2 regions of the Streptomyces sp. NPDC002577 genome follow, and region 2 is predicted to be linked to the other one. Evidence: predicted binding sites of a transcription regulator. Region 2 holds the regulator's gene; the other holds the start of a gene.
The links. Region 2 encodes HspR, which represses chaperone genes until heat shock. Its sites were predicted from a motif close to TTGAGNNNNNNNNNCTCAA; they were not measured.
Positions count from the first base shown of each region.

Region 1: dnaK (molecular chaperone DnaK) is a predicted target of HspR. The motif match lies at 6,980-6,998, and genes of this name have one in related genera.

Region 1 is NZ_JBSFWK010000037.1:62,005-77,987, reverse strand. Features, by position in the region: gene ACWD4J_RS32965 (LacI family DNA-binding transcriptional regulator) at 1-9, shown strand, start outside; gene ACWD4J_RS32960 (endo-1,4-beta-xylanase) at 156-1,505, opposite strand; gene ACWD4J_RS32955 (metal-sensitive transcriptional regulator) at 2,307-2,594, shown strand; gene ACWD4J_RS32950 (hypothetical protein) at 2,587-2,940, shown strand; gene ACWD4J_RS32945 (ArsR/SmtB family transcription factor) at 3,545-4,171, shown strand; gene grpE (nucleotide exchange factor GrpE) at 4,296-5,021, opposite strand; gene dnaK (molecular chaperone DnaK) at 5,018-6,910, opposite strand; gene ACWD4J_RS32930 (lipase maturation factor family protein) at 7,223-8,650, shown strand; gene ACWD4J_RS32925 (glutamate--cysteine ligase) at 8,700-10,178, opposite strand; gene ACWD4J_RS32920 (hypothetical protein) at 10,446-10,709, opposite strand; gene ACWD4J_RS32915 (RlpA-like double-psi beta-barrel domain-containing protein) at 10,708-10,911, shown strand; gene ACWD4J_RS32910 (cell wall protein) at 10,926-11,546, shown strand; gene ACWD4J_RS32905 (MauE/DoxX family redox-associated membrane protein) at 11,563-12,582, shown strand; gene ACWD4J_RS32900 (glyceraldehyde-3-phosphate dehydrogenase) at 12,777-14,231, shown strand; gene ACWD4J_RS32895 (pyridoxamine 5'-phosphate oxidase family protein) at 14,785-15,465, shown strand; gene katG (catalase/peroxidase HPI) at 15,552-15,983, opposite strand, start outside.
Region 2 is NZ_JBSFWK010000009.1:316-16,298, reverse strand. Features, by position in the region: gene ACWD4J_RS14975 (circularly permuted type 2 ATP-grasp protein) at 1-259, shown strand, start outside; gene ACWD4J_RS14970 (alpha-E domain-containing protein) at 346-1,278, shown strand; gene ACWD4J_RS14965 (transglutaminase family protein) at 1,284-2,174, shown strand; gene ACWD4J_RS14960 (hypothetical protein) at 2,443-3,546, shown strand; gene ACWD4J_RS14955 (hypothetical protein) at 3,587-4,501, shown strand; gene ACWD4J_RS14950 (heat shock protein transcriptional repressor HspR) at 4,720-5,172, opposite strand; gene dnaJ (molecular chaperone DnaJ) at 5,178-6,359, opposite strand; gene grpE (nucleotide exchange factor GrpE) at 6,414-7,091, opposite strand; gene dnaK (molecular chaperone DnaK) at 7,088-8,938, opposite strand; gene ACWD4J_RS14930 (arsenate reductase/protein-tyrosine-phosphatase family protein) at 9,270-9,809, opposite strand; gene ACWD4J_RS14925 (polysaccharide biosynthesis tyrosine autokinase) at 9,806-11,302, opposite strand; gene ACWD4J_RS14920 (LCP family protein) at 11,447-12,526, opposite strand; gene ACWD4J_RS14915 (UDP-glucuronic acid decarboxylase family protein) at 12,533-13,531, opposite strand; gene ACWD4J_RS14910 (sugar transferase) at 13,679-14,269, shown strand; gene ACWD4J_RS14905 (GDP-L-fucose synthase family protein) at 14,372-15,358, opposite strand; partial or broken gene ACWD4J_RS14900 (GDP-mannose 4,6-dehydratase) at 15,581-15,983, shown strand, end outside.

The sequences.
Region 1 (15,983 bases), on a different contig from region 2:
CGCCCCTGAGTCACGCGGGCGGCCACCGGCCCCCCGGATCGGCGGGGCTGACTTCGGGCGCGAGCGACGACGAAGCGGCGCGGTGATCGGTGATCACCGCGCCGCGCGTTCATCGGCTGATGTGCGTTCAACGGCTGTTCATCGGGTGTCGTGCCTCAGGAGGCTGTGCACGCACCGATGATCGGCGCCGACGTGTTGCCGTTCGTCATGACGGTGAACCCGAAGCTCGTCGAGGCACCGGCTGCCAGGCTGCCGTTGCCGTTCGGCTTCATCGTCATCACGTTGCCGCTGGTGTCCCAGGTGGGGCTGCCGTTCCAGGTCGCAGAGATCTTCTGCGGCGAGGTCACGGTGACGGTCACGGTCCAGCTGGTGATCGCGGAGCTGCCCGCGGTGATCGTCACCTTGCCGTTGAAGCGGTCGCTCCACTCTTCGGCCTTGCTGTAGGTCGCAGTGCAGATGGCGCCACTGCCGCCACCGCCGGAGCCGGCACCGCCGAGTGCGGCGAGGACGGAGGTGTAGGCCGCCTTCTTGGTGTAGTTGCTGTCGAAGAGCAGGGGCGTGCCGCTGCTGCGCCAGGAGTACTTGTCGGTGATGCCCCACACGGTGATGCCGGTGCAGCGCGAGACGGCCAGACACGCCTTCACCACGTTGCTGTAGCTGGTGGCCTGGGATGCTCCGGACCCCTCGATGTCCAGCTCGGTGATCTGCACGTCGAGACCGAGGTCCGCGAAGCGCTGCAGGTTCGCCTGGTAGTCGGACGGGACCGGTGAGGCGCTGTTGAAGTGCGACTGGAAGCCGACGCAGTCGATCGGCACACCGCGCGCCTTGAAGTCCTTGACCATGTTGTAGACGGCGGTGCTCTTCGCGTTGACGCCGTCGGTGTTGTAGTCGTTGTAGCAGAGCTTGGCGCCGGCGTCGGCGGCTCGGGCGGTGCGGAATGCTTCCTCGATGTAGCCGTCACCGAGCTTGTCCTGGAACGGCGAGCTGCGCCGGGCACCGCTGGTGCCGTCCTGGAACGCCTCGTTGACCACGTCCCAGGAGTGGATCTTGCCCGAGTAGTGCTGCATCACCTTGGTGATGTGGTTGTTCATCGCCGAACGCAGGTCGGTGGCGCCGAGGTTGCTCACCCAGCCCGGCAACTGGGAGTGCCAGACCAGGGTGTGGCCGCGCACCTTCATGCCCTTGCTCTGCGCATGGCTGACGATCTGGTCGGCCGAGGTGTAGGTGAACGAGTTCTGCGTGGGCTCCACGGCGTCCCACTTCATCTCGTTCTCCGGCGTGACGGAGTTGAACTCGGTGTCCAGCGTGGAGACGTACTGCGATTCGCCCAGGTGACTCGCGGCGACAGCGGTGCCGAAGTACCGGCCCTTCTCGGCCGCGGCGGCGCCGAGCGTGCTCGCGGCGCCGGCACTGCCCGCCAGCGTGACGACGCCGGCCGTGGCGAGGAGACCCGCCACGCCTAAGGCGACCGCCTTGCGGGCCCGCGACCGCGGTGGTGGACCCACGGGTCCGCCGTGAATTGATGTGATCACGTCAACCTCTTCTTTTCGAGTTCCAGATGGACGGAGGAGACCGTCCGGGCCGTTACGGAAGGGCGCCACGCGAGGAGCCGCACGAGGGCAGGACGCACCCGTGACGCGGGGGCCGCGCGGCGAGAGGTGGAACGAACGGTGGCGAGTGTGGCAGCCACTTTCTGCAACGTCAACGTCAAGTTTCAGAAATATTTCGATACCGGAACACGACAACCGTGCCCCACCGCGCACGGCCATGACCAGCTTAAACACACCTTCATGGGAGAGTGGGTGGAACCCGATGTCAGCACCTTCGGGCCTCACTCCAGCGGAGAGTTACGGCAATTCACCGAAATAATTGACGGAGAGTCACCGAAACATCTCTCTGCATACGGGACGGGGGCGCCTCATGCGCGCTACAGGTGGAGAGTTTCGGCCGTCGACGGGAGGACTTCACCCTTATCCGTCCCCATCTAAGGCTTTTGCTCGCACTCGAAACGTTTCGAGACCCATGATGCTGCAGGCCTACAGGCGCGGGCCGCACCCCGGAGCGACCGGCGTGCGCTGACCAGCGATCGGCGGGCGGTGTCAGATGTCCGGATGTGGGCCGTCCAGGTTCCGGCACACGAATTCCCCGAAGGTGTCCCACGTCGACTCGACGGCTCGGGGCCCGGCGGCCGCGGCGAGAGCGGCGGATGCCATCCTTGATCGTCAGGCGATCTGTCCCGGTTCCTTCGGAGGTGACCCTGGAGAACGGGATACCATACCCCTGAGGGTATAGGCGAGGGAGTCGTTGTGGAGTTGCAGTTCGAGGGCGGGGAGCTGAAGGCCGTACTGAACCGGCTGCGCCGGGCTCAGGGCCAGATCTCCGGTGTCATCCGGATGATCGAGGAGGGACGCGACTGCGAGGACGTCATCACGCAGCTCGCCGCGGCCTCGCGAGCCCTCGACCGGGCGGGCTTCGCGATCATCGCCACGGGTCTGCAGCAGTGCCTGACCGACGTGGAGAACGGCGCGAAGAACGGCGAGACCACTGAGCAGATGCGCGCCCGGCTGGAGAAGCTGTTCCTGTCGCTTGCCTGAGTTCCAGGCAAGCGTGACGGGCCCCGGCTCAGGAGAGCCGGGACCCGTCGCGGTGCCTTTAGCGGCCGCCGCCACCGCCGTGACCGCCGCCACCGCCGTGACCACCACCGCCACCGTGACCGCCACCGCCGTGACCGCCACCGCCGTGACCGCCACCGCCGTGACCACCGCCGCCATGGCCGCCGTCACCGTGACCGCCGCCATGGCCGCCACCGTTGTGACCGCCATAGCCGCCACCGTCGTGACCGCCGTAGCCGCCGCCATCATGGCCACGCCCATAGCCGTTGTTGTAGTCGCTCCAGTAGCCGCGTCCGTTGTCGTGGTTGCGGCCGTTGTCGTGGTCTGAGTAACCCGAATCGTGATGCGAACCCGAGTCAGCGGCGCTGGCGACGCCGGCGCCGGTGAACGCCAGCACAGCCGCGGCGAACAGCGCGGCAGCCAGGCGCCCGAACCTGGACAGGATTGCACTCATGATGCTTGCCTCTCAGGGGGAAATGGATTGTTGCTGATCCCGGAACATCCAGGTCCAGCCCGCATCCGGCCCTCCACGGGGACCTGACGCTTGGGAAACGCTCACGGCCCTGATCCGACGCCCCGCCCAGCGCGCGCAGGCAACAAAAAGCCCTGAGCCACGGCTGTGGACGTGTGGCTCGACGCCGGACCCTCGCGGCTCACCGATGTAGTGCGGCAGGCCGTACTTCCGCGACGCACCCTCCGACCGGACCGCGGCTCGCGGTCACGGTGCCGACCGGCCTCCGAGGCCCCGTGCGGCCTTCCCATCAAGCCCTACGAATCACCTCGTGTCATCACGCTAGGCAGATAACCGGCAAAACGTCAACTACTACAGAAATCACCCAAAGAAGGGCGTTGCGCTATGCGCGATCCCGCGTCGGATTCGCCCTCTTATGTAGCTCTTTGAGAAGACTTCTTTGCATTGATACCTTCTCGTCATGCACGAGACTCAGCAGCCCGAAGTCTCGGACGCCAGGGCGCTCAGAGGGCTCGCCCATCCCCTCCGGCAGCGAATGCTCGCCCGGCTGCAGCGCCACGGCCCAGCCACCTCCGCCGACCTGGCGGCCGAGTTCGGCGCGGACCGCGGCGCCACCAGCTATCACCTGCGCCAGCTCGCCAGGTTCGGCTTCATCCAGGAGGACACCACCCGGTCGACCGGCCGCCGCAAGTACTGGCGTGCCGTGCCGGAAGACGTGCGGCTCCCCCGCCATGCAGGGAGCGAGGAGGCGGAAACGACGGCCCAGGAGATCGGGCACCGGTGCTGGGAACGCGCGGAGCACGACCTGGCCGCATTCCTGAGCACTCCCGAATCCTTCGGTGAGTTCGGCGCCGCGGCCCTCCACTCACTGGGCGGCACCACGCTGACGGCCGGGGAACTGGCCCGGTTCACCGAGGAGTACATCGCGTTTCTCACTCGCTGGCACCGCGAACCGGATCAGGCTCCGCCGGGCAGCCGGCACATCACCGTGCTGTTCAACGCGTTCCCGACGCCGGAGGACGGTGACCGGCACGGGTCGACTCCGGCACAGCCGCACGCCGGCGGTGATGCCCGCCAGTCCCCATGAGTCATGGGCGACTTCGCCGAACCTGTGCAGGCGTCAGATCGCGCTGCGCGCGGTGCCGTGAGCGGCCTGTCCCCCAGGCGGTGGGGCGAACACCGCGCGACAGCAGATCAGTTGGTGCGATGCCTCACATGTCCGGGGCCTCTGCCGGCGGTCCCGTCGGTGGTTCGGCCACGGTGACCTGGGCGGGACGCAGCAGGTGACCGCCGACGCGATAGCCGGAACGGTGGACGGCTGCGCAGGTGGACCGGTCGACCCGGTCCGAGTGGTCGTAGGAGACGGCCTCGTGCAGGGCGGGGTCGAACGCCTCCCCTTCACGGCCGTACGACTCCAGGCCGAGGGAAGCCAGTTGGTGCTCGAGGGCATCGATGACCCGCCGGAAGCCACCCTTCACTTCGCCGGCCTCGTCGGCCTGCTGAACCGCGTCGAGTACGGGCAGGAGCCCCGCGAGCACGTTGGCCACGGCGATCTCGCGGACCGCCAGCCGGTCGCGTTGCACCCGCTTGCGATAGTTGTCGTACTCGGCCTTCAGCCGCTGCAGGTCCGCGGTGCGTTCCTTCAGCTGCGCGCGCAGCGCCTCGGTCTCGGTCCGCTCCGTCCCCTCCGTCTGCTCCGTCCGCCCGCTCGGCTGCGCCGGCGCAGGGGCGCCGCGCCGGTCGGCCGCGGGCAGTCTCCGGCCTGGGGCGGCGGGGCCGTCCTTGAGGCCGGAGCGGCCTGCGGGGGGCGCCAGTTCGACGGAATCGCCGCCTGCGCCCCCGTACCGCGGCCGAAGGGTGGTGACCGGATCGATGCGCCGCTCGTCCCGGATGAGCACCGGCCGGTCCTTGCGCTGGTGCTCGTGCGGTCGGTTCATCCCGTGCCTCCCTTCGGATGCTGCTCGTCATCGACGATCTCGGCGTCGACGACGTCTTCTTCCGCGCCCGTCGCTCCGGTGCCGGCCGGTCCGCCGTGAGCCTCGGACGCCTGAGCCTGGGCCGCCTGCGCCTGCGCGTACATGGCGCTGCCGATCTTCTGAGCGGCGGCCGCCGCCTTCTCCGTGGCCGTGCGGATGGCGGCTGTGTCGTCGCCTTCGGCGGACGCTCCCTTGAGCCTGTCCTTCAGCTCGGCCAGCGCAGCCTCAGTCTCGGCCTTCACGTCGTCCGGGATCTTGCCCGGGTTGTCCTTGATCAGCCGCTCGGTCTGATAGACGAGCTGTTCGGCCTGGTTGCGCGTCTCGGCGGCCTCCCGCCTGCGGCGGTCGTCCTCGGCGTGCTGCTCGGCCTCCCGGACCATGCGGTCGATGTCGTCCTTCGGCAGCGCGGAGCCACCGGTGACGGTCATCTTCTGTTCCCTGCCGGTACCCAGATCCTTGGCCGACACGTGCATGATCCCGTTGGCGTCGATGTCGAAGGCGACCTCGATCTGCGGAACGCCCCGGGGCGCGGGCGGCAGGCCGGTCAGCTCGAACATGCCGAGCTTCTTGTTGTACGCCGCGATGTCCCGTTCGCCCTGGAAGACCTGGATCTGCACGGACGGCTGGTTGTCCTCGGCCGTCGTGAAGATCTCCGACCGCTTGGTCGGGATGGTCGTGTTCCGCTCGATGAGCCTGGTCATGATGCCGCCCTTGGTCTCGATACCGAGCGACAGCGGGGTGACGTCGAGCAGCAGGACGTCCTTGACCTCGCCCTTGAGCACACCGGCCTGCAGCGCGGCACCGACGGCCACGACCTCGTCCGGGTTGACGCCCTTGTGCGGATCCTTGCCGGTCAGCTCGCGCACCAGGTCCGTCACCGCCGGCATCCGCGTCGAACCGCCCACCAGGATCACGTGGTTGATGTCCGAGACCTTGATCCCGGCGTCCTCGACCGCGTTGCGGAACGGGGTCTTGCAGCGCTCCAGGAGATCGGCGGTCAGCTGCTGGAACTGGGCGCGCGTGAGCTTCTCGTCCAAGTGCAGCGGACCTTCGGCCGAGGCGCTGATGTACGGGAGGTTGACGGTGGTCTCGGTCGCCGCGGACAGCTCGATCTTCGCCTTCTCGGCGGCCTCGCGCAGCCGCTGGACGGCCATCTTGTCCTTGGACAGGTCCACGCCGTAGTGGTTCTTGAACTGCTGGGCCAGGTGCTCGACGATCCGCTGGTCCCAGTCGTCGCCTCCGAGGTGTGTGTCGCCGTTGGTGGCCTTGACCTCGACCACTCCCTCGCCGATCTCGAGGAGCGACACGTCGAAGGTGCCGCCGCCCAGGTCGAAGACGAGGATCGTCTGGTCGTTCTCCTTGTCGAGCCCGTACGCGAGCGCGGCCGCCGTCGGCTCGTTGATGATCCGCAGCACCTTCAGCCCGGCGATCTCGCCTGCCTCCTTGGTGGCGGTGCGCTGCGCGTCGTTGAAGTACGCGGGGACGGTGATGACCGCGTCCGTCACGTCCTCGCCCAGGTACGCCTCCGCGTCCCGCTTCAGCTTCTGCAGCACCCGGGCCGAGATCTCCTGGGCGGTGTACCTCTTGCCGTCGATGTCGCCGGACTCCGGGAATCGCCACTGCGCGTCGCCCATGTGGCGCTTCACCGACCGGGCCGTACGTTCCACGTTGGTGACCGCCTGGCGCTTGGCGATCTCGCCGACCAGCACGTCGCCGCCCTTGGCGAAGCCCACGACCGACGGCGTGGTCCTGGCGCCCTCGGTGTTGGTGATGACAGTGGGCTCGCCGCCCTCCAGCACGCTCACCACGGAGTTGGTCGTCCCGAGGTCAATACCGACTGCCCGTGCCATGTCAGATCTCCCTCCTGCACGCGCTCACACCTGCGGCACGCAGACACCCTTCAACACCCGTGGTAAATCCTGAGTCGCCTCAAGTCAAGAATCCTTAGCGCAAACCTGTGCGGCGGGCTGGAGGACCGGCGGTCAAGGCACTGGAGAACCCGCGGTGAACAGGGCGTTCCGACGGCTGGGGCCGCCGTCCCGGCCTGCCGCCGACGGAGCGTGTACGGACGCCGCACGGGTACCCGAGCGGCGACATGGCCATGTAACCGTCGCGCTTCGGCGGGCGGTGGCGGGCCGCGGGGCCGCTCCAGGAGGAGTGCCGTGGAATGGTTCACGGACGTGGACTACTGGCTGGGCCGGCTCGGCTTTCAGCGCGGCCTGGCCGCCTTGTACTTCGTCGGGTTCCTCAGCACGGTCAACCAGTTCCGGGCGCTCATCGGTGAGCGCGGGCTGCTTCCCGTCCCGCGGTTCGTGGCGGCCGTCCCCTTCCGGCAGTCGCCCAGCATCTTCTACGTCCACTACTCGGACCGCTTCTTCGCGCTGGTCGCGTGGACGGGCGTGGCGCTGTCCGCCGCACTGGCCGCGGGGGCGGGCGACCTCGTCCCCCTGTGGGCGTCCCTGCTGATGTGGGCCGCCCTCTGGGTCATGTACCTGTCCATCGTCAATGTCGGGCAGACCTGGTACGCGTACATGTGGGAGTCGCTGCTGCTCGAGGCCGGTTTCCTGGCGATCTTCCTGGGCAACGAGCGCACGGCGCCGCCGGTCCTGGTGCTGTGGCTGCTCCGCTGGCTGCTGTTCCGGCTGGAGTTCGGTGCCGGGCTGATCAAGATCCGCGGCGACCGGTGCTGGCGCGATCTGACCTGCCTCTACTACCACCACGAGACCCAGCCGATGCCCGGCCCGCTCAGCTGGTTCTTCCACCGCCTGCCCCGGCCGGTGCACCGGGTGGAGGTCGCGGCGAACCACGTCGCGCAGCTCGGGGCTCCCGTCGCGCTGCTCACGCCGCAGCCCGTCGCCGGTGTGGCGGCCGGGGTCATCGTCCTCACGCAGCTGTGGCTCGTCGCGTCCGGCAACTTCGCCTGGCTGAACTGGCTGACCATCGTGCTCGCGCTGCCCGCGATCGAGGGAGGATACGCCGCGAAAGTCCTACCGTTGCCCGCTCCTCCCGCCTTTCCCGCCACACCGGCGTGGTACGAGGGCGTGGTGCTCGCCGTCAGCGCACTGGTGGCCGTGCTCAGCTACTGGCCGGTCCGCAACCTGCTCTCACGCCGCCAGATGATGAACTTCTCCTTCAACCCGCTCCACCTGGTCAACACCTACGGCGCCTTCGGCAGCGTCAGCCGGGTCCGCTACGAGGTCGTGATCGAGGGCACGGACGAGCCCGAGATCACCGACGGCACCGTGTGGAAGGAGTACCGCTTCAAGGGCAAGCCCGTGGACGTGCGCGGACTCCCGCCACAGGTGGCCCCGTACCACCTGCGTCTCGACTGGCAGATGTGGTTCGCCGCGCTCTCACCCCTCTACGCCCTGTCGTGGTTCGCGCCGTTCATCGGGCGGCTGCTCGACAACGACTCCGTCACCCTCAAACTCCTGCGCGGCAATCCCTTCCCCACCGCTCCTCCCACCTACATCCGCGCCCAGCTCTACAGCTACCGCTTCACCGGCCGGCGCGCCCTGCGGAAGACCCGCGCCTGGTGGGACCGCACGCTGGAGGGCGCCTACCTTCCGCCCGTGACCAAGGATCCGTGACGGCCGAGCGCCTTCCGCCCTGGCGGTTCGGCCGCGGGCGCGGCCGGCCTCAGTCGACCGGCCAGGTGTGGACGGGTGCGTTGAGATGCATGTAGTCCATGTACTGCTGCGTCATCCGCCGCAGCGCTTCGTGGTGGCCGACGTGGAACGAGTCGTCGATCCGGTGGTACATCTCCCGCTGCCACACAGCGCCGTTACGCCCGGTGACGCACCGTTGCTCGATGATGCCGAGCAGCGGCTCCCGCCACGCCGCGTCCATTCCCGAGAGCTCAAGACCCCGGTGCGCGAGCGGCAACAGGCGCCTCAGAACGAGTTCGGGCGCCGGGACCTCCCCCATTCCGGGCCAGTACAGCCGTGCGTCGATGCCGTGCCGCGCCGCCGTGTGGAAGTTCTCCTCCGCAGCCGAGAACGACATCCGTGACCAGACCGGCCGGTCCTCCTCCACCAGGGCCCGGGTGAGCCCGTAGTAGAAGGCGCCGTTGGAGAGGGTGTCGGCGACCGTCGGGCCCGCGGGGAGCACGCGGTTCTCCACCCGTAGATGCGGCTTGTCGTGCGCTACGGCGTAGACGGGGCGGTTCCAGCGGTAGATCGTGCCGTTGTGCAGGGTGAGCTCGGAGAGCTCGGGGATGTCCCCGCGCTCCAGCGTCTCCTTGGGGTTCTGCTCGTCGCAGATCGGCAGCAGCGCAGGGAAGTAGCGCACATTCTCCTCGAAGAGGTCGAAGACGCTGGTGATCCACCGCTCTCCGAACCACACGCGGGGCCGGACACCCTGCACCTTGATCTCCTGCGGGCGGGTGTCTGTGGCCTGCTCGAACAGGGTGATGCGGGTCTCGTCCCACAGTTCCTTGCCGAACAGGAACGGCGCGTTGGCGGCCAGCGCCACCTGGACGCCCGCGACGGCCTGGGCCGCGTTCCAGTAGTCGGCGAACTCCTCCGGGGACACCTGCAGGTGGAACTGCGTACTGGTGCACGCGGCCTCGGGGGTGATGGTGTCCGCGTAGGTCCGCAGCCGGTCCACACCGTCGATCTCGATCCGCAGATCCTCGCCGCGCGCGGCGAACACCTGCTCGTTCAGCAGCCGGTAGCGCGGGTTCTCCGACAGCGCCGCCTCGCCGACGTCCGACTGGCGCAGCGTGGGCAGGATGCCGACCATGATCAGATACGCGCCGACCGTCGCGGCCCGGTCGTCGGCGTGGTCGAGAGCGTTCCGGATCTCGGCCTCCCACGCGTCGGGCCCGCCGGCCGTCAGCCGTCGCGGCGGAATGTTGATCTCCAGATTGAACCGGCCCAGCTCGGTGGACCAGGCGGGGTCCGCGATCGCCTCGAGCACATCCCTGTTGCACATCGCCGGCTCGGCGTTGTCATGCACCAGGTTGAGCTCGATCTCCAAGCCGACCTGGGGCCGCTCCGACTCGAACCGCGACTCGCGCAGCATCTGCGCGAACGCGTCGAGGCACTCCTGCATCTTGATCCGGTACCGGCGGCGGTCCTCACGCGTGAACACCAGCGCCGGGACGTCCCGTCCCATCGGCCCTCCCGAGTCTCCTCGGCGGACACGTCATTACCTCCACCAGAATCCCACCGCCGGGCAGCACTGACGAGGCGGAGCCGTCGCCCGCCTCGCCCTCCAGCGGCAGCCGGCGAAGGAACGGTGGACGCGCGTAGCGCACTTCGTGCGAGGCCCTCTAGCGGGGCGGCGCGGTGGTGCGCATCATAGGTGTGCTTGTACCGCACAGCATTCCCCCTGCTCTCCTGCGCATCTTCCCTCACAGGGTTGATGCGCAGGCGCGATTTGTCATGCGCGCGCCAAAAGCGCGCCTTCCGGAAGGGAACGCACCATGGCTTGCGGAACGACCAGCCTGTGGGCCGGCGAGACCAGCTGGTTCTGTTGTGGGAACGCCTGGGGTCCGTGCAGCAGCGCGGGCGGCGGCGCCTGCGGAACCTGCAAGTCCGCCTCGTACCACGGCGCATGGCCCAACGCCTCGCAGGCGTGCTGGGACATCACCCGGCCCGACCTGTGCGGCGAGAACATCCCGCGGCGCGGCTGCGGCTCGGTCATGAACATCAGACACCAGTGCTCGGGCGCCACCGTGTGCATCACCATCACCGACTGCGGCCCGCGCACGAAGTCCTGGTGCGGCGAGGCCACCTGCTGCAACGGCGTGTGCCGCACCAACCGCGTGCTGGACCTCACGCCCGCGGCGTTCTCGGCCATCGGCAGCCTCAGCTCCGGCATGCTGCCGGTCTACATCTACGAGTGAGGGGGCGTCACGACATGACCGCTCGCCAGGGCATACCCGGCGGCGTCGGCCGCCGGCGCTTCCTCACGGGCGCCGTCGTCGGCGGCGCCACCATCGTCGGCGCGACCGCACTCGGCGGCATCGACGCCGACGCCGCCTTCGCCGCGCCCCAGCCCTCTCTCGACCCGGCGTTCGCCAAGTCCTCGTTCGTGGAGGGGCGGATCGTCCGGATCGACGGCAGCGTGCTGCACATCCTGGGCTCCCACGGCGACCGAGCGCGCGTCCAGCTGACCAACGCCACCAGCATCTGGAAGGTGGAGCCCACCACCGCTGACGCGATCGAGGCCGGCGACGGTCTCTACGCGCGTGGAGTCCCGATGCCAGACGGCAGCGTCGCCGCCGACGCCGTGTGGGTGAACATCGTCAACATGGCCACCACGATCCGTGGTATCGGGAAGAACCGGCTGCACTTCGCCCACGGCAGCCACGAGATCGTCGGCAACGTCGTCCCGGCCACCACCAACGCCTCGTACGCCGGCCGGGCCCTCACCTCCGATCTCTCCCAGCTGCGCATCGGACAGCACGCCCAGGTCCTGGGCGCGTGGCGGCCGTCCGACGACACCGTCGACGTCGTGCGCATCGCCGTCGGGACTTGAGCGGGCAGGGGGAGAGATGGACTCACTGACCTCAGGTCTGGCTCCGACGCCGGCATCGGGGCTGGTCCCCGCTCTGGTCCCGCTGGTCCTGGCCGGTCTGCTCGGATGGACCGGCGCGGTCAAGCTCTTCGGCCGCGGCACCGTCCGGCAGGCGCCCAAGACCGCGCTCGCCCGCATGCTGCGCAGCAGCGAACGGACGGTGCTCGTACTGCGCGCCGTGGGCGCGGCCGAACTGGTCGTCGCCGTCGGCCTGCTCGTCGCGCCTGCGCTGCTTCCCTCGGCGGAAGCGGGAGCAACGGCCGCGGCGCCGGGAGTCGCGGCTGCCGCCCTCGGGGCCGGGTTCCTCGGCTACCTCGCCCGGGCCCGGGCCACCGCCCCCGAATCGTCCTGCGGCTGTTCCGCGAGCGACGACGCCCCGATCACCTGGCGAGCCTTCGCCCGCGCCTCCGCGGTGCTGGCAGGTGGGGCGGTGTCGGCAGTCGGCGCTCGCGGTACAGCCGGGACAGCAGGGGGCAGTACGGCGGCGGACGGTGTGGCGCAGTCCTGGTGGACCGTGATCGAGGAACAGCCGTTCGCCTCAGTGGGCTTCCTGCTGGTGTCCTCGGCCGTGCTGGTGGGACTCTCGGCGGACCTCGACCGGTGGTGGCGGCTGCCGCTGCGCCGGTTCCGGCTGCGCCTGCTCGGCCATCCGTTCAACTCCGGCGGCGGGGAGGGCTCCGGCATTCCGGTCGCGGCCACGGTCGAGCTCCTGGAACGTTCGCTGGCCTGGCAGGCCACCTCGCCCGTCGTACGGTCGGGCCTGGTGGACCACTGGGACGAGGACGGCTGGCGCATCCTGCAGTTCACCGGCGTGTACGAGGAGGGCGACGCGGCCCGGCCGGTCGCCGTGCTCTTCGCGCTGGACGCGGCGGCGAGCACGGACACGACGGCCGAACCGGCCGTCCGGGTCGCCGTCGTCGACGCGGACACCGGCGAGGCGGTGGCCGCCGAACTGCTCTCGCCCGTGGCCCGCACCGCATTGCCACTCGTGGGCTGACGGCCTGTGTTCGCCGGCGCCCGTGCGGCGTCGGCGAACACCGCCGTCGTCGCCGGCGCCCCGCGTGGCGGCCGTTCCTGCCCCGGTACGGCCAAGGCACCCGCTCACGGCACCCCACTCAAGCGACACCGTTTGATCGATCAAAGTAGTGAGGGGTTAGCATATGAGCGCCGCCTAGCTCGAAAGATAAACTTGTGACTGTCATCGAGGACTCGTTCACCAACTGGAAGAACCGCGAGGAGATCGCGGAGTCGATGATCCCGATCATCGGGAAGCTGCACAGGGAGCGGGACGTCACGGTCCTTCTTCACAGCCGCTCCCTGGTGAACAAGTCGGTCGTCAGCATCCTCAAGACCCACCGATTCGCCCGGCAGATCGCCGGCGAGGAACTCTCCGTCACCGAGACGCTGCCGTTCCTGCAGGCTCTCACCACGCTCGATCTCGGTCCTTCCCAGATCGACATCGGCATGCTCGCCGCGACCTACAGCGCCGACGACCGTGGCCTGTCAGTGGAGGAGTTCACCGCCGAGGCCGTCGCCGGCGCCACGGGTGCCAACAAGCTCGAGGGCGGCGCGGGACGCGACGTCGTGCTCTACGGTTTCGGCCGCATCGGCCGCCTCGTGGCCCGCCTGCTGATCGAGAAGGCCGGCTCCGGCAACGGACTGCGGCTGCGCGCCATCGTCGTCCGCGGGGGCGGCGGCCGGGCCGGCGAGGATCTCGTCAAGCGCGCCTCGCTCCTGCGCCGCGACTCCATCCACGGCCAGTTCCAGGGCACGATCACCGTCGACGAGGCGAACAGCACGATCATCGCCAACGGCAACGCGATCAAGGTGATCTACGCCAACGACCCGTCGGAGGTCGACTACACGGCGTACGGCATCAAGGACGCCATCCTCATCGACAACACCGGCAAGTGGCGTGACCGGGAAGGCCTGTCGCAGCACCTGCGTCCCGGCATCGACAAGGTCGTCCTGACCGCGCCGGGCAAGGGCGACGTCCCCAACATCGTGCACGGCGTCAACCACGACATGATCAAGCCCGACGAGCAGATCCTGTCCTGCGCGTCCTGCACCACCAACGCGATCGTGCCTCCACTGAAGGCGATGGAGGACGAGTACGGCGTCCTGCGCGGCCACGTGGAGACCGTCCACTCGTTCACGAACGACCAGAACCTGCTGGACAATTACCACAAGTCGGAGCGACGTGGCCGTTCGGCGCCGCTCAACATGGTCATCACCGAGACCGGTGCGGCCTCCGCGGTCGCGAAGGCGCTGCCCGACCTCAAGGCGAGGATCACCGGCAGCTCGATCCGCGTCCCCGTGCCGGACGTCTCGATCGCGATCCTCAACCTGCAGCTCGCACGCCAGACCACGCGTGAGGAGGTCCTCGACTACCTCCGCAACGTGTCGCTGGCCTCGCCGCTCAAGCGCCAGATCGACTTCATCAGCGCCCCCGACGCGGTCTCGAGCGACTTCATCGGCTCGCGCCACGCCTCGATCGTCGACGCGGGCGCCACCAAGGTCGAGGGCGACAACGCGATCCTCTACCTGTGGTACGACAACGAGTTCGGCTACTCCTGCCAGGTCATCCGAGTCGTCCAGCACGTCTCCGGGGTGGAGTACCCGACCTACCCGGCCCCGGCGGTCTGACCCGGGCTGAGCGTCCGATCCTGTGTCCCGCCAAGCGGGGCGGTGGGGCGGCAACCGGTGCCTATCGGCGTCCGGTTGCCGCCCCGTCGGCATTCATCGGCCGACACGGGCAACGGCAACTGCGGAGCCATGTCACCGGCGAACCCACTGGTCGGCAACTCGCCGACAGGCAGAAGCAGATCGAGCGACAGACGCCGGGCGACGCCGCCTGCCTCATCCCCTACACTGTCTGCCTGCCCTCCGGGGTCGGGTCGAACTCCTGAAAATATCGCCATCCCGCAACCCCGTCAGACAGCATCAATCTGGGAGACCGCGCATTGAGCTGCAAGCCCCCCACCTGACGCAGCCGGCCATCCGGGTGCCGGTCGACGGCCGCCGCAGAGCCCGGCGACGACCTCTCCGAAGACCACCGGGCACGGGGCGCGCAACCGGCAGGCCCAGACAGTGAGCGCGACAGCGGCCAGGCCGTCCACGTCGGCAGGGATCGCTTGTCGGTTCCTCGCGTTCCGTTTCGAGACACCACTGCCTTCGCAAGCCCGTCACAGGAGAATCGTTGCACCACGATGAGCGCGCAGACCGGCCCGGAAGCCACGGGGAGCACCGGATACAGCAGGAGTTGAGCACGATCGCCCGAGCCGACCGATTCTACGAGGAGCAGGTGCTCGACCGGCTCAACTCGCGGATGCGTGAGTTCGTGGCGCGCCAGGAGATGTTCTTCCTCGCCACGTCCGACGCGCGTGGCGAGTGCGACAACACGTTCCGCGCCGGGCCGCCGGGCTTCCTTCAGGTGCTCGGTGAACGCTCGCTGGCGTACCCCGAGTACCGCGGCAACGGTGTCATGGCGAGCCTCGGCAACATCCTCGAAAACCCCCATGTCGGCATCCTGATGATCGACTTCGTCCGCGATCGGATAGGCCTGCACGTCAACGGCACCGCCCGCCTCGTCTCCGACGACGACATGCGCACCGTGTACCCGGCCCTCCCCCACGATCCGGTACCCGGCCGCCGCCCCCAGGCCTGGGTCGAGATCGAGGTCGAGGAGGCCTACATCCACTGTTCCAAGCACATACCGCGGATGGCCAAGCTGCCGACCGCCGGCGGCAGGGCGTGGGGAACCGACGACGTCAGGCGCAAGGGCGGCGACTACTTCGGAGCCGCGGCCGACGCCGCGCAGGACGGTTCGGACATCAGGAGACGGGTCACCCGTCAGTGGAGTCCGGATGCTTCGCACTGAGATCCGGATACTTTGCACTGGGATCCGGATCTTCGCACTGAGAAACGTCCAGGCCGGCCCTGTGCAGGGCCGGCCTGGACGTCTGATCAGCTGAGGTCGAACCGGTCCAGGTTCGAGACCTTGACCCACGCCGCGACGAAGTCGTTCACGAACTTCTCCTTCGCGTCGTCGCTCGCGTAGACCTCCGCGAGGGCGCGCAGCTCGGAGTTGGAGCCGAAGACGAGGTCGGCACGGGTGCCGGTCCACTTCAGCTCGCCCGTGGCGGCGTCACGGCCCTCGAAGGTGGTCTGGTCCTCCGAGGTGGACTTCCACGTCGTGCCCAGGTCGAGCAGGTTGACGAAGAAGTCGTTGGTCAGCGTGCCCGGGGTCTCGGTGAAGACACCGTGCGTCGAGCCGCCCTGGTTGGCGCCGAGGACGCGCAGGCCACCGACGAGGGCGGTCAGCTCGGGGGCGCTCAGGGTGAGCAGGTTGGCGCGGTCGAGCAGCAGGTACTCGGCCGGCAGGCGGTTGCCCTTGCC
Region 2 (15,983 bases):
CCCGTTCGCCGTGAACGACGGCGACGAGGTGTGGGTGCTGCCCGGCGGCCTCACCAGGGTGGCGCTCCAGGAGGGCAACCTCATCGTCAACTCCAGCCAGGGCGGCGGCTCGAAGGACACCTGGGTCCTCACGGACGGCGGCCCCGCGTCCGCCGCCACGGATGAACCGGCCGGCACCCCGCCGCCCGTCGCACCGCGCCAGCTGGGGCCCGACGGCACCGGCTTCCAGGGCGTACAGGAAGGGGCGCAGCAGCAGTGAGGACCATCCCCGTAGGACAGGCAGGACTGGCAGGACAGCTCTCCGGACAGACTCCCGGACAGCCCTCCACCGCAGGAGGTACCGCCGTGAACGACGTGATCCTCTCCCGTATCGCCGAAGCCCTCACCTGGACCGGCCGCTATGTCGAGCGCGCCGACGCGACCGCCCGCATCCTCGACGCGTATCTGCACCGCCTCCTCGAGGACCCGTGGCGCGACGAGGACACCGCGTGCCGCTCGCTGTACGCGATCCTCGGCGTGGATGCGGGCGCGGAGGCCGTCGACATGCAGCAGGTGCTCGACCAGCTGGCCTTCGACGCCCGCACCACCTGCTCCATCGAGGGCGCGCTCGGTGCGGCCCGGCTCAACGCCCGCAGCGCCCGCGAGGCCGTCTCCTCCGAGATGTGGGAGTGCCTCAACTCCACCTGGCACGCGCTCGCCGACCAGCGCACGGCGGCTCGCCGCACCGGCCCGTACGCCTATCTGGAGCTGGTACGCCGCCGGGCCGCGCTCTTCTTCGGCCTCGCCGACTCGACGATGAGCCGGGACGACAGCTGGCGGTTCGTGGTCCTCGGCCGGAGCCTGGAGCGCGTCGACATGACGGTCCGCCTGCTGTCGGTACGCGTACTGGACGCCGCCCATGCCCCCGACTGGCCGACGCTGCTGAGCGCGAGCGGCGCGGACGAGGCGTACGCGCGCGTGTACAGCGGTTTCGGCGACACCCCGCGGGTGGCCGAATTTCTCCTCCTGGACCGGGATTTCCCGCGCTCGGCGCTGCACGCGCTGACGACCGCGGAGGAGTGCCTGGCCGCGCTCGGCCGCCCCCGCCAGGACCCCGCGCGCCGCCCGATAGGCCGGATGCGGACGCGCCTCGAGTACCTGGAATCGGCCGCGCTGGAGGACGGGCTCCCGCACCTGCTGCGCGATCTGCAGCAGGCCTGCATGAACTCGGCGGAGGCCGTGGCGGAGAGGTTCTTCCCGTATCAGGGCCCGGTCGAGTGGGCCCAGGAAGGAGCGTGAGCGGGATGACGGGAAGGACGACGACCGTGGACACGACGAGCGCGACGGCACAGCGGACGAGCAGGCTCCGGATCAGGCACGAGACCCGCGTTTCGTACGCGCAGGCGGCGGTCTCCTCGCACAACGAGGTCCGGATGACCCCGCTGACCCTGCCGGGCCAGACCACCCTGGACGCGCGTGTGACCATCAGCCCTGCCACCGCCACCTGGGCGTACTGGGACTACTGGGGCACCCAGGTCACCGGCTTCGACCTGATGGAGCCGCACGAGGACCTGACGATCACGGCGCTGAGCCTGGTGGAGACCTCGCCTCCGGCGCCCCTCACCACTCCGCCCACCTGGGCGGAGGTGGCCGACCAGGCCGCGAACTCACGCCTGTTGGAGTACGCCGTGCCCACCACGCGTACCGCCGTGACCGAGCAGCTGGCCGACCTGGCCCGTGCCGCGGCCGACGGCCTGGACCCGCACGAGACGGCGGTCGCCGTCTCGAACCTCGTGGCCGACCGGGTCGCGTACGTCCCCGGCGCGACGGGCGTCCACACCGTCGCCACCGAGGCCTGGGAGCAGGGCGCCGGGGTCTGCCAGGACATCGCCCACCTCACGGCGGGCCTGCTGCGCGCCCTCCGCCTGCCGACCCGCTACGTCTCCGGCTACCTCCACCCGGAACGCGACGCGGAGCTCCACCGCCCGGTCGCGGGCCAGAGCCACGCCTGGATCGAGTACTGGGCGGGCGACTGGACCGGCTACGACCCGACGAACCGCACCCAGGCGAACGAGTCCCACGTGATCGTGGGCCGGGGCCGCGACTACGACGACGTGACACCGCACAAGGGGGTGTACCGGGGGGTGGCCGGCGGGCCGCCGGAGGTGTTGGTGGAGTTCACGCGGGTGGCGTGAACGGGGGTGGAGGGTGGGGTGTCCTGGTCACCCTGTCGGGGCGGGGGGCGAGCCGCCAACTCGCCCTCCCCATCCACTCGTCGGGCCCTTTACTCCCATGCCGATCACGGGGAAACTGACACCCGCGCCGCGGTCACCAGCCCACCCTCTCGTCCCCCCTCCCCCATGCTCGACCGCGAGAGCCGCCGGTCCGCGCGCATCCCGCCACCCGCCCCCGTGAGACGGTGCCTCCCCCACCCCGGCTCCACCGCCCCGGTGAAGGACGTACATGCGACGCTCCACCCTCGTCACCCGCGCCCTGGCCTGCGCCGCTCTCGCCTGCGCGGCCGTGGCCCTGGTCCTGGTCTTCGCCCGCTACGACGCCCCGGCGCCGCGCTGGGACATCCTCTGGGCGCTGGGCGGGGCGGCGGTCGCCGTCGGAGGGTGGGCGCTCGCCTGCCGTACGGCGCCTCTGCTCGGGCCGGTGTCGCAGGCCGTGGCGACGGATTCCGCGACACCGCCACCTTTGCCGCGCAAGCTGCCGCTCCCGGCCCGCGACACCGGCCGGGCGACGGCTGCCGTCCTCGTCGCCCTCACCCCGCTCGTGCTCACCCGGCTGGCCGCAGGCACCAGGGGCGGCTTCCTCAGCGGGTTGGTGATCATCCTCGTCTTCATCGTGACCGTGAAGGCCCTCGGCTTCGCCCGCCGCCAGGTGAGCCAGGCGGACCAGCGACGCAAGCTGCGCGTCCTGACCGAGGACGCCGGCCGCGGCGAGGTCCACGCCGTCCGGGTACGGGTGGGCGAGCCGGTCCGTCTGCGCTACTCGAAGCGCGGCGACAAGCCGGGCGAGCTGAACGTCACGCAGTTCCACTGGCTCGTCCTGCGGGCCGGCGAGCGCGAGATCAGGCTGGCCGCTCCGTCGGACGAGGTAGGCCGTGCCGCCCTGCGCCTCGGCGGCCAGGAGGGCCGGCTGTGCTGGCCCGAGCGATGGAAGCTGATCGAGGAGGAACTCCCCGCGGCCTTCGTCGCCGACAACGGCGAGGTCCTCATGGGCCTCACCGACCCGGACGAGGCCCGCCCGTACCTGAAGGGCACCCACCGCGCGGCCCCCGGCGACGCGACAACAGCCCGCCGCCTGCCCCGAACCGCCAAGTTCCAGGCACCTGTTCACCTCCCGATCCTGGGCGGCGCACTGCTCGCGGCACTGCTCGCCGCCCCGGTCCTGTACGTCGGCCCCGACGACCTGCCGGCCGCACTGAGCTGGCTGCTGTGCGCGCTCTCCGCGGCCGCGCTCGTGACCGGCGCGATACGCGGAATCGCAGCGTCCAGCCAGTCCCTCCCGGAGGGCCTGTCCTGGACGGTGGTCGAGGAATCGGACCCGTCGATCGCATGACTTGTGACAAGCACCCGGGCGCCTCCCGTACGGTCGTCTCATGACCGAACTGGTGTTGAGGGGACGCCGGGCCACGGCGCGCTTCGGGCGGGACGAGGTGCTGCTGGAGCGGGCATGGGGGCGGTCTCGGATCCGTATTCCGCTGGCCGCCATAGAGACGGTCCGTACGCGAGGACGTAACGGTCAGGACCCGGGAGACGGCACGACCGGAGGACCGAAGCCGCGGGTCATCGAGATCGTCCTGACGTCCGCATCCGCGAGCACCGATCCCGTCGTCTACACGCTCGGCTCACCCAGTGCCGAGGCCGCCCAAGCCTTCGCGGCGGCGGTCACGGCGGCGCTGCCCGTCCGGGACGCCGAGCAACGACGCGTGGACGGTGCCACCTTGGTGACCGCCGTGCCCCGTCCTGCGGCGGCCGAAGGCAGGGACCGCTGGCGAACAGTTCGCGAATACCCGATGCTCTGGGCGATGGGCGGCCTGTTCGTCCTGGGCCTCGGGCTTGCCGCCGCAACCGGCGAATCGGAACTCACGCTGTTCTGGGCCGTCTTCTTCACGCCGTTCCTCGTCGGGCTTGCGATCGCCGTGTTCGTGTACCGGACCACGGTGGACTGGTGGCTGTTGCGCCGCCGGGGCATCACGGTCGTGGCCACTTTCAAGGAGAAGAGCTACGGGACCGGAACCGACGGCGAGACCACGGTCACCAAGGTCTACGCGTTCACCGACGCGGCAGGCACCCAGCGGACGTACAGCGGCGGCGGCAAGGTGGTCGCCACCGACCCGGAACGCATCGAGGTGACGTACGACCCGTACGACCCGGATCGGATCGCCGCCCGCCACGGACTCGTCGTACGGGCCCTCCTCTTCCTCGCCTACGTCCTCCTCGGCCTGCCCATCACTGTGCTGGCCGCCGCGTACCCGATCGTCTTCCTCGGCGTACTCCTCATGAACCTCTGAGCGGAGCGCCCCTCAGGCCCGCGCCGGGCCCGTGATCGTTGCCCGTGTCCGCGGCGGCCGTCCTCGCGACCGCCCCGGTCCTGGTGAGCGCGGCCGTACCGCCGTCCTCCTGACGGCACGACTGACTGCACGGCCGACGGCACGACCGACGGCATGACGAAGGGGCCCGGAGATTCTTCTCCGGGCCCCTTTCGCGTAAGCGTGTGCGTCAGCGTGCGTCAGTCCGAGGACTGCTGCCGCTTCGGCCGCCACACCACCAGCGCGCTGGTCTGCTGCACCTCCTGGTACGGCACCAGGTCCCGGCGGTACGACGCATGGACCGCCGCCTCGCGCTGCCTCATCGTCGCCGCCGCCCCGTCCAGCGCGTCCTGGAGTTCCGCGACGCGCTGCTGCAGCGCCACGACCTGGTTCTCCAGCTCGATGATGCGCTTGATGCCGGCGAGGTTGATGCCCTCGTCCTGCGACAGCTGCTGCACCTGGCGGAGCAGCTCGATGTCGCGGGCCGAGTAGCGCCGGCCCCGGCCGGCGGTGCGGTCGGGTGAGACCAGGCCGAGACGGTCGTACTGCCGCAGAGTCTGCGGGTGCAGCCCGCTGAGCTGGGCCGCCACCGAGATGACGTACACCGGCGTCTCTTCGGTCAGTTCGTAAGGGTTCCGCCGACGGCTGTCCATATGCGTCATGCTCCCTTCGCGGCCTGGAACAGCTCCTCCCGCGGGTCGTCACCCGCGGTCGCCTCGCGATACGCCTCCAGGGCGTCCCGAGCCTTGCCCGTCACGTCCTTCGGCACGGCGACCTCGACCGTGACCAGCAGGTCGCCGCGGGTGCCGTCCTTGCGGACCGCGCCCTTGCCGCGGGCGCGCATCGTGCGCCCGTTGGGCGTGCCCGGCGGCAGCTTCAGCGTGACCGGCGGGCCGCCGAGCGTGGGGACCTTCACCTCACCACCGAGCGCGGCCTCCGCGAAGGTGACCGGCACCGTGACGGTGAGGTTGTCACCCTTGCGGCCGAAGACGGGGTGGGCGTCGACGTGCACGACCACATACAGGTCGCCCGCCGGGCCGCCCCGCTCGCCGGGTGCGCCCTTGCCGCGCAGGCGGATCCGCTGCCCGTCGCTCACCCCGGCCGGGATACGGACCTGCATGGTGCGGGACGACTTGGCGCGGCCCGAGCCGTTGCAGACCTCGCAGGGGTTCTCCGCGATCAGGCCGCGGCCCTTGCAGTCGGGGCACGGGTCGGTCAGCGAGAAGCCGCCGCCCGAGCCGCGCGCCACCTGGCCGGTGCCGACGCAGGTCGGGCACACGCGCGGCGTGCCGTTCTTGTCGCCGGTGCCCGAGCAGGCCTTGCACGGCTGCTGCGACGACATCCGCAGCGGGACGGTCGCACCGTCCACCGCCTCCGTGAAGCTCAGCGTGACCTCGGACTCGATGTCCTGGCCGCGCCGCGGCTGCGTACGCGTGCCCGTGCCGCCACCGCGGTTGAACAGCCCCCCGAAGACGTCACCGAGCCCGCCGCCGAATCCGCCGGCACCGCCCGCGCCGCCCTGGGCGCCCCCGCCGAAGAGGTCGCCCAGGTCGAAGTTGAACGTTCCGCCCCCGGCTCCCGGCCCCGGGCGGAACCCGCCGTTGCCGAAGAGGGCGCGCGCGTCGTCGTACTCCTTGCGCTTCTTGGGGTCGCCGAGGACGTCGTTCGCCTCGGAGATCTCCTTGAAGCGCTCCTCGGCCTTGGCGTTGCCCTTGTTGGCGTCCGGGTGGAACTCGCGGGCGAGCTTCCGGTACGCCTTCTTGATCTCGGCCTCGGTGGCGTCCTTGGGGACGCCGAGGACCTTGTAGAAGTCCTTCTCGATGAAGTCCTTGGTGCTCATCCCCGACGTCCCTCCTTCCTCGTCCGTACGGCGATCCGTACCGTTCGTATGACGTCAGCCCTCGTCCGGGCCACCGTTCTCCTTGCCCGTCGCGTCTGTCGCTTCCGAAGACCCGTCGCCTGCTTCGGCCTTGTCGGCCTTGACCGTCTGCGCGCCGGGCTGCGGCTCCGCCACGGCCACCCGCGCGGGGCGGATGGTGCGCTCGCCGAACCGGTACCCCGGCTGCAGAATCGCCACGCACGTCGTCTCCGTGACGTCCGGCGCATACGAGTGCATCAGCGCCTCGTGGACCGTCGGGTCGAAGGGCTCGCCCTCCTTGCCGAACTGCTGCAGGCCCATCTTGGCGGCGACCGTCTCCAGCGATTCGGCCACCGACTTGAACCCGCCCACGAGCTCGCCGTGCTCCCGCGCGCGCCCGATGTCGTCGAGCACGGGGAGGAGCTCGGTCAGGAGGTTCGCGATGGCGATCTCCTTGACCGCGATCCGGTCGCGCTCGACCCGGCGGCGGTAGTTCTGGAACTCGGCCTGCAGCCGCTGGAGGTCCGCGGTGCGCTCACCGAGCGCGGTGCGCACCTGGTCCAGCTCGGCCGTCAGGCCGGCCGTCTGCGTCGCGTCCCCGGCCGGGGCCGCCGCGCCCTCCTTGGACTCGGCGGCCTTCGACTCGGCGTCTTCAGAGGTGGCGCCGGAGGGGACGTCGGGCTGCTCTTCGAAGCCCGGGGTCTCCTCCGTCACGCGGCACCGTCCTTGCGGTCCTCGTCGACGATCTCGGCGTCGACGACGTCGTCGTCAGCGGCCTTGGCCTGACCGGCACCGGCGTCACCGGCACCGCCCGCGGCCTGCGCGGCCTGGGCGTCGGCGTACATGGCCTGGCCCAGCTTCTGCGAGACGGCGGCGACCTTCTCCGTGGCGGTGCGGATCTCGGCGGTCTCCTCGCCCTTGAGCTTCTCCTTCAGCTCGGCGACGGCCTCCTCGACCTCGGTCTTGATCTCGCCCGGGACCTTGTCCTCGTTGTCCTTGAGGAACTTCTCGGTCTGGTAGACGAGCTGCTCGCCCTGGTTGCGGGTCTCGGCGGCCTCGCGGCGGCGGTGGTCCTCCTCCGCGTACTGCTCGGCCTCCTGGCGCATGCGGTCGACCTCGTCCTTCGGCAGCGAGGAGCCGCCGGTGACGGTCATCTTCTGCTCCTTGCCCGTGCCCAGGTCCTTCGCGGTCACGTGCATGATGCCGTTGGCGTCGATGTCGAACGCGACCTCGATCTGCGGGACGCCACGCGGGGCCGGCGGCAGACCGGTCAGCTCGAACATGCCGAGCTTCTTGTTGTACGCCGCGATCTCGCGCTCGCCCTGGTAGACCTGGATCTGCACGGACGGCTGGTTGTCCTCGGCCGTCGTGAAGATCTCCGACCGCTTGGTCGGGATGGTCGTGTTCCGGTCGATGAGCTTGGTCATGATGCCGCCCTTGGTCTCGATACCGAGGGACAGCGGGGTCACGTCGAGGAGCAGGACGTCCTTGACCTCACCCTTGAGAACACCGGCCTGCAGGACGGCGCCGATGGCGACGACCTCGTCCGGGTTGACGCCCTTGTTGGCGTCCTTGCCGCCGGTCAGCTCCTTGACGAGCTCGGCGACGGCGGGCATACGGGTGGAGCCACCGACCAGGACGACGTGGTCGATCTCGTTGATCGAGATGCCGGCGTCCTTGATCACGTTGTGGAACGGCGTCTTGCAGCGCTCGAGCAGGTCGGCCGTGAGCTGCTGGAACTGGGCGCGCGTGAGCTTCTCGTCCAGGTGCAGCGGGCCCTCGGCGGACGCCGTGATGTAGGGCAGGTTGATCGAGGTCTCGGTGGACGAGGACAGCTCGATCTTGGCCTTCTCGGCGGCCTCACGGAGGCGCTGGAGGGCCATCTTGTCCTTGGACAGGTCGACGCCGTGGCCGTTCGCGAACTGCTTGACCAGGTAGTCGACGACGCGCTGGTCCCAGTCGTCACCACCGAGGTGGTTGTCGCCGTTGGTGGCCTTCACCTCGACGACGCCGTCACCGATCTCGAGGAGGGACACGTCGAAGGTGCCGCCACCGAGGTCGAAGACGAGGATCGTCTGGTCGTCCTTGTCGAGGCCGTACGCCAGGGCGGCGGCGGTCGGCTCGTTGACGATACGCAGGACGTTCAGACCGGCGATCTCGCCGGCCTCCTTCGTCGCCTGACGCTCGGAGTCGTTGAAGTACGCCGGGACGGTGATGACCGCGTCGGTCACCTTCTCGCCCAGGTACGCCTCGGCGTCCCGCTTCAGCTTCTGCAGGATGAACGCGCTGATCTGCTGCGGGTTGAAGTCCTTGCCGTCCAGGTTGATCTTCCAGCCGGTGCCCATGTGGCGCTTGACCGACCGGATGGTCCTGTCGACGTTCGTGACCGCCTGGCGCTTGGCGACCTCGCCGACGAGCACCTCACCGTTCTTGGCGAAGGCGACGACGGACGGCGTGGTCCTGGCGCCCTCGGCGTTGGTGATGACGGTGGGCTCACCGCCCTCCAGAACGCTGACGACGGAGTTAGTCGTGCCCAGGTCGATGCCGACCGCACGTGCCATTTCAATTCCTCCAGCATGACTTGAGTGGAACAGGCTCAAGGATGCATGAAGGATGTGGGCGAGTCAACAGAGCTGAGTCGACCGGACTCAACTTTTATCGAGCGCTTACGAGCAAGCACAGAGCGTCTCGCGAGGCGCCGCCGCACCGCCGCGACAGACCGAGCACCACCTGGAGCCAGTGTGGACCCTACGCCCGATTTGTCCCATCGGGGCAGGTCCTGTGGTGCCCGGTCCGAGGCCCAAGGTCCATCTTCCGGGGGCCCTCGGTCCACAGCCGGGGCCGACGCCCGCCGTGCGCCTCGGGCCCCCGGGCCCCCGGCGGAGGGGGCCCCTACGACAGCGCCAGGGCGGCAGCCGGTTCCAGCAGCGAGGCGAGGCGGGACACCGCCGCGTCGATCTCCCGCGCACAGTCGCGCAGGACGGCGTACGGCTGTCCGACAGGGTCCGCGACATCGTCCTCGCTGCCGTGCACCGCGGCGACGAGGCCCCGACGCGCGGCGGCCTCCGCGACCACGTCGCCGAAGGCCCCGTCGGCCAGCCGTACGAACTCCTTGAGCGTGAAGCAGCGGCGCATCGCCAGCGGCGAGATCTGCACGGCGGCCTCCCGGTGCTCGTGGGCGAGGCCGAGCACCAGCCCGGCCCCGGCGACGAGCTCCTCGGTGAGCGGGCGGGACGCGAACCCGGCGCCGTCACCGCCCAGCTCCTCCAGAACGCGCCGGGTGGCCGCGTCCATGCCGCCGCGGTGCCGCGCCTCTGTGCCGGCGCTCTCCGGCAGCACGGGGGAGCCCGGCCCGAGCCTGGCCCCCAGCAACCGCTCGGCGAGTACCGAGCGGTGCACATTGCCGGTGCAGACGAAGAGCACCCGGGTCATTTGTCGCCCGCGAGGTGTGTCAGGGCGGGCTCGGCGCCCTCCTTGCGCTTGCCCGGGCGCGGCGAGGGCAGCTCGCCGTAGGACCCGTAGCCGTAGCCATAGCCCTTGCCCTTGGACAGCGGCGCCATGCTGAAAACGGAACCGAGGGTGCGTACGCCCACCTGGCTCAGCGAGGCCGCGGCCGTACGGATCTGGTCTCGGCTTGTCTTCGATGCGCGTACGACGAGGAGCGCACCCTGGGCGAGCGGCGCCAGGCCGATGGTGTCGGCGACCGGCAGCAGGGGCGCGGTGTCGACGATCACGGCCTCGTAGCGGGCCGCGAGTTCGCGCAGCACCTCGCCCATCCGGTCCGAGGAGAGCAACTCGGTCGGGTTGGGCGGCACCGCGCCACTCGTGAGCACCGAAAGGCTGTTCCCGGCCTGCTGGATCACGTCCTCGATGTTGGCCTGGCCGATGAGCACGGTGGTCAGTCCGGCGTTCTGCACCAGACCGAAGGTGCGCGCCATGCACGGACGGCGCAGGTCGGCGTCGACCAGACAGGTCTTGATGCCCGCCTCAGCGAGTGAAAGGGCCAGATTCGCAGCGGTGTTGGTCTTGCCCTCGCCGGGCACCGGGCTGGTCACGACGATCACTCGCGGCCGGTCGTCGACCTGCGCGAACTGCAGATTGGTACGGAGCTTGCGGAACGCCTCGGCACGCGTGGTGTGCTTGGCGGCGCCCGTGGCGAGCGGCTGCCTCGAGGCGTCCTTGTCGAACGGAATGGATCCGAGCACCGGCAGCGAGGTGAGCTCGCTCAGCGCCTCGCTGGACTTGAGGGTGGTGTCGAGCGTCTCGCGCAGGGCGACGAATCCGGCGCCGAGCAGCAGACCGCCGAGGATGCCTGCGACCAGATTGAGCAGCGGCCTCGGCGAGACGGGGACGGTCGGGGCGCCGGCGGGCTGGGTGACGCCGAGCGAGACGGGCGAGATGGCCTCGGCGGGCGGGACGGCGGCGGGGGCGGCAACGCCGTCGCCCGCCGGTCCGCTGGCCCTCGGCGCGGGCTCCGTCACCCGCTTCGGCGTCTCGAGCCGCTCGACGACGGCACTGAAGCGCTCCGCGACGGCGTTGGCGATCCGCGCCGCACGCGACGGGGACGTGTCCCGGACCGTGATGTTGATGAGCACGGTGTTGAGCGGGACCTCCGCCGAGATCTTGGAGGCCAGCATCTCCGGCGTGGTCCGCAACCCCAGTTCACGCAGCACTGGTTCGGTCACCTGGCGGGTGGCGACGATCGCCGCGTACGACTGGACGCGAGCCTGCGAGAAGCTCTGGCCCTGGTTGAGTTCAGCGGTGTCGACGCCGGTCCTGGTGGCGACGAAGAGCTGAGTACGGGCCTCGTAGACGGGTCTGATCAGCTGGGTGGCGGCCTGACCCGCACCGATGCCGAGCAGCAGACAGACCACGACGGTCGGCCAGCGTCTGGCGAGAACCTTGAGAAATCCGCGGAAATCCAACGTGCACCCCTCACAGGGCTGTAGAAAATGGTCTGGGTAGGCCGGATCGTCTGAGTGGACCGGTTTGCTCCCGATGTGCACCGCAGAGGATAGGCACTGCGGTACTTCAAACCCGGGAGTCACCCGAACGACGGCACGTCAGGCTTACGGCGCTACCGGACGGTCCTCCCGCAGAGCCGCGAACAGCCTTGCCGCCTGCGGCTGTTCGAGCACCAGACGATTGGCGTCGTCCGGCGCGGTGCGGTGCGGAACCGTGACAAATCGGACATGGCTTTCCGGTACCTCCCTGACACGCTTGATCACTGCGTACAACTCACCGAGCGAATCGAGCCCTGCGTCCGCGGTGATCGACGAGGTCGCAGCGTCCAGAATCGGGTACAGCCTCGAAGGGTTGGTCAACACACCACTGCTGCGCAGCTTTTCGCCGAGGCTGGTCAGGAACCCCTGTTGCCGGTGAATCCTGTTGAGGTCGCTCCCGTCCCCGACGTACTGCCGGGCACGGACGTACGCGAGCGCCTCCTCGCCCGTGATCACCTGCCGTCCGGCCGGCAGATCGAGCCCCACGTTCGGGTCGCGCTCCGCTTTCGGCAGATCGACCTGGACGCCACCGACGGCGCTGATGATCTTCCTGAAACCGCCGAAGTCCAGCACCAGATGATGGTCGACACGGACGCCCGTGAGTCGTTCGAAGGTCCGAATCGTGCAGGCCGCACCCCCGAACGCGTAGGCCCAGTTGAACTGGGCGCGCTGGGCCCGGCTGGGCTCCCCGTCCGCCGTACGGCAGACGGGGAGGTTCGCATAGAGATCACGCGGCACACTCACGATCTCGAGGCGGCTGCGGTCGCCCGACAGATGCAGCAGCATCGCGGTGTCCGAGCGGGCGCTGCCGAGTTCCTGCCGGTAGTCCGATCCCAGCAGCAGGATGTTCTCCGCATCGCCGGGAGCAGGCTTCGGCCGCTCCGCGCCGTGCTGGGCGAGTTCCGCGCTGGCGGCGCCGTCGGTACGGATGTTGCCGTCGAACTTCTCGTAGGACACGAGCCCCACGACGGCCGTGGTGACAATCAGCAGAGCCGCTCCGGCGGCGCCGAAGGTGAACCACCGACGGCGCCGGCTCGGTCTCTTCTTCCGCCGCTGCGCCCGGTGCCGCTCCTGGCGGTGCGTCTCAAGCCGTTCGGGGCTGTGCTGCTCCCCCGTGGGGGACTCGTACTTCTCGGCTCTGCCCATGATCTGCTACAGCACCGCCAGTCCCGACTGAGGAGACGCGGGCCCCGGCACCTCGACAAGCGCACCCGTACGTTCCGTGCCCGCCGCGAACCACTCGATGGTCCGCAGCAGCCCCTCCTCCACCGAGCTCCGCGGCTGCCAGCCCAGCTCGCTGCCGGCCAGGGCGATGTCCGGACGGCGCCGCTTGGGATCGTCCGTGGGAAGCGGCACCAGGACGATCTCGGAGCGCGAACAGGTGAGCTCGCGGATCCAGTGGGCGAGTTCGAGCATGGTCACCTCGTGCGGATTGCCGAGGTTCACGGGTCCGCCGATCGACGCGCCCAGCATCCGCAGGACGCCGTCGACCAGGTCGTCCACGAAGCACAGCGACCGCGTCTGCGATCCGTCCCCGGTGACCGTCATCGGGGCGCCGTCCAGCGCCTGGCGGATCAGGTTGGGGACGACTCGGCCGTCGCCGGGGCGCATCCTCGGGCCGAAGGTGTTGAAGATCCGGATGATTCCGGCATCGGTGCCCCGCGAGCGCCGATAGGCCATCGTCAGCGCCTCCGCGTACCGCTTCGCCTCGTCGTAGCAGCTGCGGGGCCCCACCGGATTGACGTTGCCCCAGTAGGACTCGGGCTGCGGATGCACCTGCGGATCGCCGTACGTCTCGGAGGTCGAGGCCAGCACGAAGCGGGCACCGTGGAGGTTCGCCAGCTCCAGTGCGTGTCTCGTACCCTCGGCGCCGGCCCGCAGCGTGGCCAGCGGATGGCGCAGATAGTCGACCGGCGAAGCCGGCGACGCGAAGTGCAGCACCGCGTCCACCGGGCCGTCGATATCCAGCCCCTGGACGACGTCGCAACCGATCAGCCGGAACCCGTCACGGCCCGCGAGATGGGCGATGTTCTCCGGTTTTCCGGTAAGGAAGTTGTCGACGCACACCACATCGGTGTAGCCGGCTTCCAAGAGCCGACCGCACAGATGGGAGCCGATGAAACCTGCTCCTCCGGTTACTACGGCACGCATGCCAGCCCCTCTCGACCTCGGGATCACCTCTGCCGCCGGGTCACGCGTGGCGCGTCGACCTGGCTTCGGACATCGTGAGAGAGTCCTAGCCTCAAATTGCATCTTCTTTTGCGAATCGCCTCGATTTCCCACAAACGGATGCGGCTCATGCTGATCAAGCGGCTCATCGATGTGATCGGCAGCCTGGCTGTACTGCTGCTGATGGCCCCTCTGATTCTCGTCATCTCACTAGCGATCGCCTCTACTTCACCAGGTGGTGTGATCTACCGGCAGGCGCGAGCGGGGCGCGACGGACGCCCTTTCGCGATGTTCAAGTTCCGCACCATGCGCGCGGGCGCGGACGCCGAAAGGGCCGCACTCGCCGCGCGCAACGAGACGGACGGCCACCTCTTCAAAGTCCGGGACGACCCCCGGATCACCCCGGTCGGCCGACTGCTGCGGCGGCTGTCACTGGACGAACTCCCCCAGCTCGTCAATGTGTTGCGGGGCGAAATGTCACTGGTCGGTCCGCGCCCGCTGCCGGTCGGCGACTCCGACTACTCCGGCCCGGCGCGCGCCCGGCTCTCCGTGGCACCCGGACTGACCGGCCTGTGGCAGGTCAGCGGCCGCTCCCAACTCCCCTGGGAGGAGATGGTGCGGCTCGACCTGCACTACGTGGAGCACCGCTCGCTCGGCCTGGACCTCGTCATTCTCGCCCGTACGGTCCCGGCGGTACTGACGGCGAGGGGCGCGCACTGACGGTGTGTGAGGTCAGCGGGCGCCCCCTGACGCTCTGACGTGTCAGGGGGCGCCCGCTGCCGGTGTGACGTGTCATACAGGCCGCGCACCGAACGCGACGCGTCATACCCGGATGCTGATGGGTGACTCCGAGCGGTACCAGGCGTAGGTGTCGGCAATACCGTCGTACAGCTCGATCGAGGGCTCCCATCCCAGGGCGGTGATCCGTGAGATGTCCAGGACCTTGCGGGGGGTGCCGTCCGGCTGGGTGGGGTCCCATTCCAGGACGCCTTCGTAGCCGACCACGGACGCCACCGTCTCCGCGAGCTCCCGGATGGTGAGGTCGTCGCCGGTACCCACATTGATGGGTGACTCCGAGTCGTACCGTTCGAGAAGGAGGAGGCAGGCGCGGGCGAGATCGTCCACGTGGAGGAATTCGCGGCGTGGCGCCCCGGTCCCCCAATTGACCACTTTGGGCTGCGCCTCGACACGCGCTTGATGGAATCGCCTGATGAGGGACGGCAGCACATGTGAGTTCTCGGGGTGGAAATTGTCGCCGGGGCCGTACAGATTGGTGGGCATGGCGGAGATCCATGGCAGGCCGTGCTGCCGCCGGACGGCCTTGACCTGGGTGATTCCGGCGATTTTGGCGATCGCGTACGCGTCGTTCGTCTCCTCCAGAGGGCCCGTCAGCAGGGCGTCCTCACGGATGGGCTGGGCTGCGGCCCTGGGATAGATGCAGCTGGAGCCGAGGAAGAGCAGCCGTTGCACTCGGTGTCGCAGCGCGGCGTCCAGGACGTTCACCTGGATGCGCAGATTGTCCGAGATGAATTCCGTGGGCCGGGTGGCGTTCGCCTTGATGCCGCCGACCCGGGCCGCGGCGAGGACCACCACCTGGGGCTCGTGCTCCGCGAACCAGCCGAAGACGGCCGCCCGGTCCCTGAGATCCAGTTCGTCCGAGCCCGGCCCGAGCAGCGAGGTGAAACCCTGGGCGGTGAGATGCCTCCAGAGCGCGGAGCCGACGAGCCCGTAGCGTCCGGCGACGAAGACCGGAGCTGAGCGGTCCAGCGTTTGGCGTGTGCCGGTCGGCACCGTGGATGCGACGGTCATCAGCGAACGCTCCTGTCTGCCGCTTGTCTGCGGGGATGTGTCGGTCGGTCCGCTCTGCGGAGCTGGACCCCCAGGGTATTACCCAAAGCCGCAAACAGGACACATCGCCACAATGCATGGAAAGCAACGACGAATTCCCTACGCTCGCATAGTGCGGCGTCCCACCAGGAGCACGCCTCGGGACTGCGGATCCGAAAGTCAATCCACCAGCATGGGGTGCACGTGGCAGGCAAGAAGGCACTCATCACCGGTATCACCGGCCAGGACGGCACCTATCTCACGGAGCTGCTGCTGGAGAAGGACTACGAGGTCCACGGCATCGTCCACCGGAATCCAACGCTCCACACCGACCGCGTCGACGATCCCGGTGCACGGGCGCGGTTGTCCCTGCACTACGGAGACCTGACGGACGGCTCTCGGCTGACCTGTCTGCTGGAGACCGTACAGCCGGACGAGGTGTACCACCTGGCCGCCCAGTCCCATGTACGCCGGTCCTTCGACGAGCCGGAGTTCACCGGGAACACCACGGGCCTTGGCACCACACGTCTGCTGGAGGCGATCCGGACGGTCGGCCTGCCGTGCCGCTTCTACCAGGCCTCCAGCTCGGAGATGTTCGGTGCCGCAC